Regions from separate parts of the Leifsonia sp. GW821-FHT13C09 genome, predicted to be linked through region 1. Evidence: predicted binding sites of a transcription regulator. Region 1 holds the regulator's gene; each other region holds the start of a gene.

Region 1 (3,269 bases):
CGATGCTGAGGATCCAGCCGATCACCGTGGCGATGGCCAGCGTGATCTGGAAGTTCAGGGCGGTCGCGGTGTGCGAGCGGATGAACGGGCCGCGGTCCTTCAGCACCAGGTAGCCGACGAGGGCGGGGATGAAGCTGAACAGGATGCCGCCGACGTGGATGAGCGTCGCCCACAGCTTCTCGTCTGCCGGGCTGAGCTGCGGCTGCTGACCTCCGTACGGCTGCTGCGGCGGCTGTTGCGGCGGCGGGGGCGGGGGCGTTGCGGACATGGTCGTGGTCTCCTCCGTGAATGGGAATTGCGGTCTCAGCCTAGGGGGCGGACGGTGTTCCTGAGAAGAAGCCGAAGTCCCTTCTCCGGACTCGCCGTCCGCCCGCGCCGAGGCGGCGCCTTACTTGATGAAGCGGAAGTTCAGCGGGTAGCGGTAGGTCCCGCCACTGTTCACGCGCACGAAGCCGAGGATCGAGAACACCAGGTTGACGATGTACAGCGCCCACGGGATCAGGAGGCTGAACAGCAGGTAGCCGATGCCGAACGTGAAGGAGCCGATGATCACGCCGAGGATCTGCGAGACGACCCAGGCCAGGATCCAGGTGATCTGCCAGTTCAGCGCCTCTTTGGCCTCCTGGTCGGTCAACCGGCCCCGGTCCTTGAACACCAGCCAGATGATGAGGGAGGGGAGGAACCAGAGGATCCCGCCGAGGTGGGCGAACGACGCCCATTGCTTGTCCTGCGCGGGGTCGAGCGGCGCGGCGGCCGTGCCCGCGTACTGCTGCGGCGGCGGGACCGCGCCCGCGGGCTGACCGGTCGGAGTGCCATAGGTCTGCTGCGGAGGGACCGTGGGCTGCTGGGGAGGGACCGCGCCGGCGGGCTGACCGGGAGCGGCGCCGTACGGCTGCTGGCCGTAGGGCTGCTGAGGAGGCTGTTCGCCCGGGCGGTCGGCGGCGGGCTGGTTCGGGTCTGTCATGCGGAGAACCCTTTCGTGGGCGGCTGCGGGGGCTTTCCTGAGCCGGTGCGCACAGGGTACTGCGCCGGAGGCGCGCGGTAAATCATCCGTGTCCGCGTCTTGACCGCCCTCTCACGCCGACGCGTTATGATTAGCACTCAGGATCACCGAGTGCCAGCGCACTCGGTGTCTTCCCGTGCTCGATCCTCGGGTGCCGAAGCGACGACAGGAGGCGGTTCGCATGGTCTCGGAACGCAGTCTGGAAGTGCTCCGCGTCATCGTGCAGGACTACGTCGCCTCGCGTGAGCCGGTCGGCTCCAAGAGCATCGTCGAGCGGCACGCGTTCGGCGTCTCGGCCGCGACGATCCGCAACGACATGGCCCTCCTCGAAGAGGAGGAGCTGATCGCGGCCCCGCACACCTCCTCCGGCCGGGTGCCGACCGACAAGGGCTACCGGCTCTTCGTCGACCACCTCGCGGAGGCACGGCCGCTGTCGGCCGCGCAGCGCACCGCGATCGAGACGTTCCTCGGCCAGTCGGTGGACCTGGACGACGTGCTCTCCCGCACAGTCCGGTTGCTGTCGCAGCTCACCAACCAGGTGGCGCTCGTGCAGTACCCGTCGGTGGCGCGCTCGCGCATCCGGCACATCGAGCTCGTCGCCCTTGGCTCCCGTCGGCTGCTGAGCGTGCTCATCACCGACTCCGGGGCGGTCGAGCAGCGGGTGATCGAGCTGCAGGAGGAGCTGGACGACGCCGAGATCGCCGAGATCCGCGGCGCGATCAACGGTGCCGCGGCCGGGCTCTCGCTCACCGACGCCGCGGTGCGCCTCCGGGAGCTGCCCAGCCACCTGACCGACCGTACGCGGGCGCTCGTCGCTCCGGTCGCGAGCGCCCTGCTCGACCAGATCGCCGCCAACCGGCAGGACAAGCTGGTCATGGCGGGCGCGGCCAACCTGGCACGCACCGAGACCGACTTCCCCGGCTCGATCACCCCGGTGCTGGAGGCGATCGAGGAGCAGGTGGTCCTGCTGCGGCTCTTCGACGAGATGGCGCTCGACCAGCACGGCGTCGCGGTCAGCATCGGCCGCGAGAACGCCGTCACCGGGCTGACTGAGACCTCGGTCATGTCGAGCGGCTACAGTTCCGGTTCCGACCTGGCCCGTGTGGGCCTGCTCGGCCCGCTCCGCATGGACTACTCCGGCAACATGGCCGCGGTTCGCGCCGTGGCACGCTACCTCTCCCGCCTCCTCGGCGACTGAACTCCGACGCAACGAACAGAAGGAACAGCCTTACGTGGCCGACCACTACGAAGTCCTCGGCGTTGACCGCAACGCCACCCCCGACGAGATCAAGAAGGCGTACCGCCGGCTCGCGCGCGAGCTGCACCCGGACGTCAACCCGAGCTCCGAGGCGCAGGAGCGCTTCAAGCTCGTGACCCACGCCTACGACGTGCTCAGCGACCCGCAGCAGCGGCAGCAGTACGACCTCGGCGGCTCGACCGGCTTCGGCGGCGGGGGAGCAGGCGACTTCGCGGGCTTCGGCGACATCTTCGAGACGTTCTTCGGCGGGGGAGGCGGCGCGACCCGCGGCCCGCGCTCCCGGCGCGAGCGCGGCCAGGACGCCCTGTTGCGCGTGGAGGTCGACCTGGAGGAGGTCGTCTTCGGCACGCACCGCGACCTGGACGTCGACACCGCGGTGATCTGCGAGACCTGCAACGGCTCCTGCTGCCAGCCCGGCACCGCCCCGGTCACCTGCGACATCTGCCACGGCACCGGCAGCATCCAGCGCTCGGTGCGCTCGCTGCTCGGGAACGTGATGACCTCCAGCCCGTGCGGCAGCTGCCGCGGCTACGGCACCGTCATCGCCACGCCGTGCGTCACCTGCCAGGGCCAGGGCCGCGTCCGGGCGCGCCGCACCGTGCCGGTCGACATCCCCGCCGGCGTCGACACCGGCCTCCGGTTGCAGATGCCGGGCTCCGGCGAGGCCGGCCCCGCCGGCGGCCCGAACGGCGACCTGTACCTGGAGATCAAGGTCAAGCACCACGAGGTGTTCAGCCGCGATGGCGACGACCTGCTCTGCACGCTGGAGCTCTCGATGGCCGACGCCATCCTCGGCACGACGGCGACCGTGAAGGCGCTGGACGGCGACATCCGCCTGGAGTTGAAGCCCGGCACCCAGAGCGCGGACATCGTCACGGTGAAGGACCGCGGCATCACCCACCTGCGCGGCAGCGGCCGCGGCGACCTGCGGGTGGGCATCCAGGTGGTCACGCCGACGAAGCTCGACCACAAGGAGAAGGAGCTGATCAAGAAGTTCGCCGCGACGCA
Region 2 (3,269 bases), on a different contig from region 1:
CACCGGCCCAGCCGGTTCCGCCGTCCTCCGACATCCCGCCCGCGGCGGCGCCCGACGGCGTCCCGCCGACGCCCCCGGTCGCGCCTCCCGCGCCGCCGGCTCAGCCCACGCCGCCCGCCCCCGGGTACGGCGCGCCGCAGCAGCCGTATGGCCAGCAGGAGCCGTACGGGCAGCAGCCGCAGCAGCCCTACGGCCAGCAGCCTTATGGCCAGCAGCCGCAGCAGCCGTACGGCCAGCAGCCCTACGGCCAGCAGCCCGGCCAGCCCGGCCAGCCCGGTTACGGCCAGCCGGCCTACGGTCAGCCCGCGCCCGGCTACGCGCAGCCCTACGCGACGGCGCCGGCCACCAAGTCGCCGATCCTCAGCATCCTGTCCCTCGTCGCCGGCATCGCCGGCATCATCCTGAACTTTGCGTTCGGGATCGGCGCCCTGTTCGCCGTGGCCGCAGTCGTCCTCGGCTTCCTCGGCCGCAGCAAGGAGCCGCAGGCCAAGGGATTCTGGCTCACCGGCATCATCCTCGGATTCGTGGCGATCGCCATCGCGATCGTCTTCTGGATCTTCTGGGGGATCCTGCTGGCCAACCTGAACAACTATCGCGGGTACTGACCGGCCCGCGCTGAGCGGGCGGATCAGACGCGCTCGGCGAGCAACGCGGTGTGACGTCCGGCGACCCTGGTGAGGATCAGGGTCGCCGGGCGGTCGCCCGACAGTTTGAGGCGCGTCCGCAGCGCGGCGGGGTCGACGTCCACGCCGCGCTTCTTGATCTCGAGCGTGCCGATCCCGCGTGACCGCAGCGCCTTCTTGAGGTCCTTCTCTGCGAACGGCAGCGTCTCCAGGATGCGGAATCCCGCCGCGAACGGCGTCGCGACGGGTGCGTCCGCCATGATGTAGGCGATGCCGTCGCCGAGCATCCGCCCGTCGAGCCGCCGGGCCAGGTCTCCGATCAGGCACGCGCGGATGACCGCCCCGTCCGGCTCGTAGAGGTACTCGCCGAGGTCGCCGGTCTCGGCGTCCTCGCTGTCGGCCTCCGCCGTGAGCTCGTTCGCCTCGTCGCCGCGCAGCACCAGGGCCGCGCGCCGGATGCCCGTGCGGGCGAGCGCGCCGAACCACAACCCGAGCTCGACGACCTGCCCGTCGGCGGACACCCACTGGGCCTCGGCGGTCGACGGGATGAGGTCGCGGTCGAAGCCCGGGCCGAGTTTGAGCCCGACCGACCGGCCGGTCGCGAGCTCGTAGGCGAAGCCGAGCGACGGTGTGTAGTCGTCCGGGTCGGTGAGCCGGTCGGTGTCCGTGTGGCCGGCCGTGCGGCGGGCCGGATCCAGGAAGACGCCGTCGATCGCCCGGAGGCTGACGTCCTCCGCCCGGCGGTGCTCCACGGTCGCCGAAGGGAAGGGCGCGAGATTGAAGGCGGCGATCGCGGCCGTGACCTCGTCGGCGTCCACCGCCGTGACCTCCAGATCGAGGGCCGCCAGGGCGAGCGCGTCGCCGCCGATGCCGCAGCCGAGGTCCGCGACACGGGTCAGCCCCGCCGCGCGGAACCGTCCGGCGTGGCGGGCGGCGACGGAGAGGCGCGTCGCCTGCTCCAGTCCGGCCTCGGTGAACAGCATCCGCGAGGCGAACTCGCCGAACTTGCCGACCGCCTTCTTGCGCAGCTTCGCCTGCGTCAGCACCGCCGCGACCAGCCCGGGGGAGTGGCCCTGCTTGCGGAGGTCGGTGACCATCGCGAGCACGTCCTTCTCGGACCGGTACGGGGGCAGCGAATCGAGCAGCCGGAGTCCTTCGGGGCTCAGCAGCTCGACGAGTTCGGACCGGTCCATGTGCACCACGGTACCTTCTGGCACTCACGTTGCGGGACTGCTAACGCACCCCCTAGACTCGTGTTAGCACTCTCCGTGCGAGTTTGCTAACGCAAGCCGCGCTTAAGCATTGAGTTCGCAAGACTGAGTTCACCAAAGAAAGAGGTCAACCGTGTCGGTCTCCATCAAGCCGCTCGAAGATCGCATCGTCATCAAGCAGGTCGAGGCTGAGCAGACCACTGCTTCCGGTCTGGTCATCCCCGACACCGCCAAGGAGAAGCCCCAGGAGGGCGAGGTCGTCGCCGTCGGACCCGGCCGCATCGACGACAACGGCAACCGCGTCCCGCTCGACGTCGCCGTCGGCGACAAGGTGATCTACTCCAAGTACGGCGGCACCGAGGTCAAGTTCGGCGGCGAGGACTTCCTGGTCCTCTCGGCCCGCGACGTCCTCGCGGTCGTCGTCCGCTGACGCACCTTCTTTCGGCCGAGGCCCGGGCGCTGCTGCGCCCGGGCCTTCGTCGTCCCTCCGGGGCTCGCGGTGCGGCCTCCACCGCCGCCGGCGACGCTGTCGACGGGTCCGTCCGTGTCGCCGGTTCGGAGTAGTGTCGTGGGAGTGCCGCAGCCCCTCACCGAACACCGCAGGTCCGGCCTGACCTACGCGGTCTCCGCCTACGTCCTCTGGGGCATCCTCCCCGTCTACTTCCTCGCGCTCGCGCCGTCCAGCGCCTGGGAGATCGTCGCCTGGCGCGTGATCTTCTCGCTGGTCTTCTGCGCGATCGCTCTCACGGTGACGCGCGCGTGGCGGACGTTCGGCGCACTGCTGAGGGACCGCAGGGTCCTGTTCACGATGGGTCTCGCCGGCGCGCTCATCTACGTCAACTGGCAGACCTACGTGCTGGCCACCGTCAGCGGGCACGTGGTGGAGGCCGCCCTCGGCTACTTCATCAACCCGATCGTGACCGTCTTCCTCGGCGTCATCGTCCAGCGCGAGCGGCTCCGCATCGCGCAGTGGGTGGCGGTCGGCGTCAGCGTGGTCGCGGTCGTCGTGCTCGCGGTGGGCTACGGGCAGGTCCCGTGGATCGCCCTCATCCTGGCGTTCTCGTTCGGCTTCTACGGTCTCATCAAGAAGCGCGTCGGAGGGCGGGTGGACGCGGTCTCCGGGCTGACCCTGGAGACGATGTGGCTGACCCCGGTCGCGATCGTGCAGCTCGTCGTCGTGAGCCTCACGGCCGGCCTGACGATCGGCACGGTGAGCGCGTGGCACACGGTCGCCCTGGTCGGCGCGGGCGTGATCACGGCGGTGCCGCTGCTGTTCTTCGCCGCGGCCTCCCGTCGGCTCCCGCTGGTCTACATGGGCTTCATCCAGTACTTCGCGCCGTTCATCCAGTTCCTGGTGGGCGTAGCCGTGCTGCACGAGGCGATGCCGCCCGAGCGCTGGGTCGGCTTCGCGATCGTCTGGCTGGCCCTCGCCATC
Region 3 (3,269 bases), on a different contig from region 1:
CTCCGCCGCCCGGTACTATCAACTTCTCGGAGCGCTGATCGACCGACCGGAGGCGCTCAAGCACGACCCCATGCTCGTCAAGCGCCTGCTCCGGCTGCGCGAGACCAGGCTGGCTGCACGGCGATCCCGGACACTCCCGTCCGGTGACTGACACCGCGAGGAAACACCTGTAGATGGCAGAGAAGTACCCGAGAGACCGGTTCGACGACATCCCCGACGGCCTGCAGCGCGTCGGTGCGCACCGGGCTCCCCGGCCGAAGGGCCGCGGCTGGATCGCCGTCGGCTGGGCCGCGCTCGCCGTCGTCGTGCTGGTCGCCGCCGGCATCTTCGGACTCTCGCTGGTGAGCGGCTCCATCTCCTTCCACGGTGCCGCGAACTCCCCGACCGGCACCGCGACCCACACTGCCACTCCGACCCCGACGCCCACCCCGACCATCACGCCGACGGTCGACCCCTCTTTGACCGTCAACGTGCTGAACGGGACCACGACCTCCGGTCTTGGCGGCAAGGTCGGCGCCACCCTGACCAAGGCGGGCTGGAAGGTCGGCGCAGTCGCGAACGCCGACAAGCAGAACCTGACGCAGACGACCGTCTACTATTCCGATCCCAAGAACCAGGCCGCAGCCCTCGGGGTGGCGCAGTCGCTGCCCGGCGCCACCGTCGCGCTCACGCAGGACTTCGCCGGAAGCGGTGCGGACCTCACCGTGGTCGTCGGCAGCGACTACAAGGGCTGACCGGCGCGTCGTTCCGCGTGTGGACGCGCGCTCATCCCTTTGTTTCACGCGTGTTTAACTTCGGACCGATTTCGTAACGGATTGGCCAAAAGACTGGCGTCAACGCCTATTGCAAGCATTAGGATCGGGAGTCAACGCGCGGCGCTGGACCGGGCGAGCGACACAGCAATGGGAGTAATGCATGGCGAACGGGACCGTGAAGTGGTTCAACGCTGAAAAGGGCTACGGATTCATCACCGTCGAAGGTGGGGGACAGGACGTTTTCGTTCACTACTCCGCAATTGACATGAACGGCTACAAGGTCCTCGAAGAGGGCCAGCAGGTGCAGTTCGAGGTCGGCTCGGGCAACAAGGGCCCGCAGGCCGAGTCGGTGCGTCCGCTGTAGTACGCAGCGATCGGCAAGACCAATAAGAGGAGCGCCGCCCTTCGGGGCGGCGCTCCTTTGTCTTTGCACGACTCCCGCGCGCTTGCACTCTCCTGGCGCGAGTGCCAGAATCGCTTTAGCACTCCATCTGATCGAGTGCTAATAAACGGAATCTTTCGCAGACGTCCGGGAGGGACGAGAAACACATGGCAAAGATCATTGCTTTCGACGAGGACGCCCGCCGCGGCCTCGAGCGCGGCCTGAACATCCTGGCCGACACCGTCAAGGTGACGCTGGGCCCGCGCGGTCGCAACGTCGTCCTCGAGAAGAAGTGGGGCGCTCCCACCATCACGAACGACGGCGTCTCCATCGCGAAGGAGATCGAGCTCGACGACCCGTACGAGAAGATCGGCGCGGAGCTCGTCAAGGAGGTCGCGAAGAAGACCGACGACGTCGCGGGCGACGGCACCACCACCGCGACCGTGCTCGCTCAGGCGCTCGTCAAGGAGGGCCTCCGCAACGTGGCCGCCGGCGCCGACCCCATCACGCTGAAGCGCGGCATCGAGAAGGCCGTCGCGGCCGTCACCGACGAGCTCGTCGCCAGCGCCAAGGAGGTCGAGACCAAGGCCGAGATCGCCGCCACCGCGTCCATCTCCGCCGGCGACACCACCATCGGCGAGATCATCGCCGAGGCGATCGACAAGGTCGGCAAGGAGGGCGTCGTCACCGTCGAGGAGTCGAACACCTTCGGCACCGAGCTCGAGCTGACCGAGGGCATGCGCTTCGACAAGGGCTTCCTGTCGCAGTACTTCGTCACCGACCAGGACCGCCAGGAGGCGGTGTTCGAGGACCCGTACATCCTCATCGCCAACCAGAAGATCTCCTCGATCAAGGACCTGCTCCCGATCGTCGACAAGGTGATCCAGGCCAACAAGCAGCTCCTCATCATCGCCGAGGACGTCGACGGGGAGGCCCTGGCCACCCTGATCGTCAACAAGATCCGCGGCATCTTCAAGTCCGTCGCCGTCAAGGCCCCGGGCTTCGGCGACCGCCGCAAGGCCATGCTGCAGGACATCGCGATCCTCACCGGCGGCCAGGTCATCTCCGAGGAGGTCGGCCTCAAGCTCGAGAACGTCACCCTCGACCTGCTCGGCCAGGCCCGCAAGGTCGTCATCACCAAGGACGAGACCACCATCGTCGAGGGCGCGGGCGACCCCGAGGCCATCGCCGGCCGCGTGGCCCAGATCCGCGGCGAGATCGAGAACACCGACTCGGACTACGACCGTGAGAAGCTCCAGGAGCGTCTCGCGAAGCTCGCCGGCGGCGTCGCCGTCATCAAGGCGGGCGCGGCCACCGAGGTCGAGCTCAAGGAGCGCAAGCACCGCATCGAGGACGCCGTCCGCAACGCGAAGGCCGCCGTCGAGGAGGGCATCGTCGCCGGTGGTGGCGTGGCCCTCATCCAGGCCGGCAAGACCGCGTTCGAGAAGCTGTCGCTCACCGGCGACGAGGCGACCGGCGCGAACATCGTCAAGGTCGCCATCGAGGCGCCGCTGAAGCAGATCGCGATCAACGCGGGCCTCGAGGCCGGCGTCGTCGTCGCCAAGGTGCGCGAGCTCCCGGTCGGCCACGGCCTCAACGCCGCGACCGGCGAGTACGTCGACATGCTGGCCTCCGGCATCAACGACCCGGTGAAGGTCACCCGCTCGGCGCTGCAGAACGCCGCGTCCATCGCGGGCCTGTTCCTCACCACCGAGGCCGTCGTCGCCGACAAGCCCGAGAAGAACCCGGCGCCGGTGGGCGACCCGGGCGCGGGCATGGACTTCTGAGTCCAGCCGACACGCAGTAGCAGAGGGCGTCTCCCGTTCGCGGGCGGCGCCCTCTTCGCTGTTATCGTCGTCTCGATCGAGGACGGTGCGATGGCGAGATGGAGGTCGGGTGCGGCGGCGGCCGCCGCGCTTGCTGTGCTCTGCCTCGCCGGGTGCCAGGCGCTCGGGCTCCCGGGCGCCGCGCCGACCAGTCCGCGCGCGACCTACGCGCCCGCCGTGGAGGTCGCGCCGCCCCTCGACTGCGCGGCCTTCACCACGACTCCCGCCGTCGAGGCCCTGCTCGGCGGCAGCGCGCCCTTGGCGACCACCCCGGCGACTGCACTCGCGACTCCGGCCGGGCGTGGG

What was found. Region 1 encodes HrcA, which represses chaperone genes, less so after heat shock. Its sites were predicted from a motif close to TTNGCACTCGNNNNNNNCGAGTGCNAA; they were not measured.
Region 2: the regulator HrcA is predicted to act here: its motif matches at 1,834-1,860, upstream of groES (co-chaperone GroES).
Region 3: the regulator HrcA is predicted to act here: its motif matches at 1,235-1,261, upstream of groL (chaperonin GroEL).

What each region holds. Positions count from the first base shown of each region.
Region 1 is NZ_JBXAPS010000001.1:442,839-446,107, forward strand. It holds gene AC1ROW_RS02040 (DUF4870 domain-containing protein) at 1-268, opposite strand, end outside; gene AC1ROW_RS02045 (DUF4870 domain-containing protein) at 389-964, opposite strand; gene hrcA (heat-inducible transcriptional repressor HrcA) at 1,185-2,201, shown strand; gene dnaJ (molecular chaperone DnaJ) at 2,236-3,269, shown strand, end outside.
Region 2 is NZ_JBXAPS010000004.1:305,611-308,879, forward strand. It holds gene AC1ROW_RS15285 (DUF4190 domain-containing protein) at 1-605, shown strand, start outside; gene AC1ROW_RS15290 (THUMP-like domain-containing protein) at 629-1,816, opposite strand; gene groES (co-chaperone GroES) at 1,968-2,264, shown strand; gene rarD (EamA family transporter RarD) at 2,409-3,269, shown strand, end outside.
Region 3 is NZ_JBXAPS010000003.1:358,318-361,586, reverse strand. It holds gene AC1ROW_RS13175 (DUF3263 domain-containing protein) at 1-151, shown strand, start outside; gene AC1ROW_RS13170 (LytR C-terminal domain-containing protein) at 174-734, shown strand; gene AC1ROW_RS13165 (cold-shock protein) at 916-1,119, shown strand; gene groL (chaperonin GroEL) at 1,305-2,924, shown strand; gene AC1ROW_RS13155 (hypothetical protein) at 3,015-3,269, shown strand, end outside.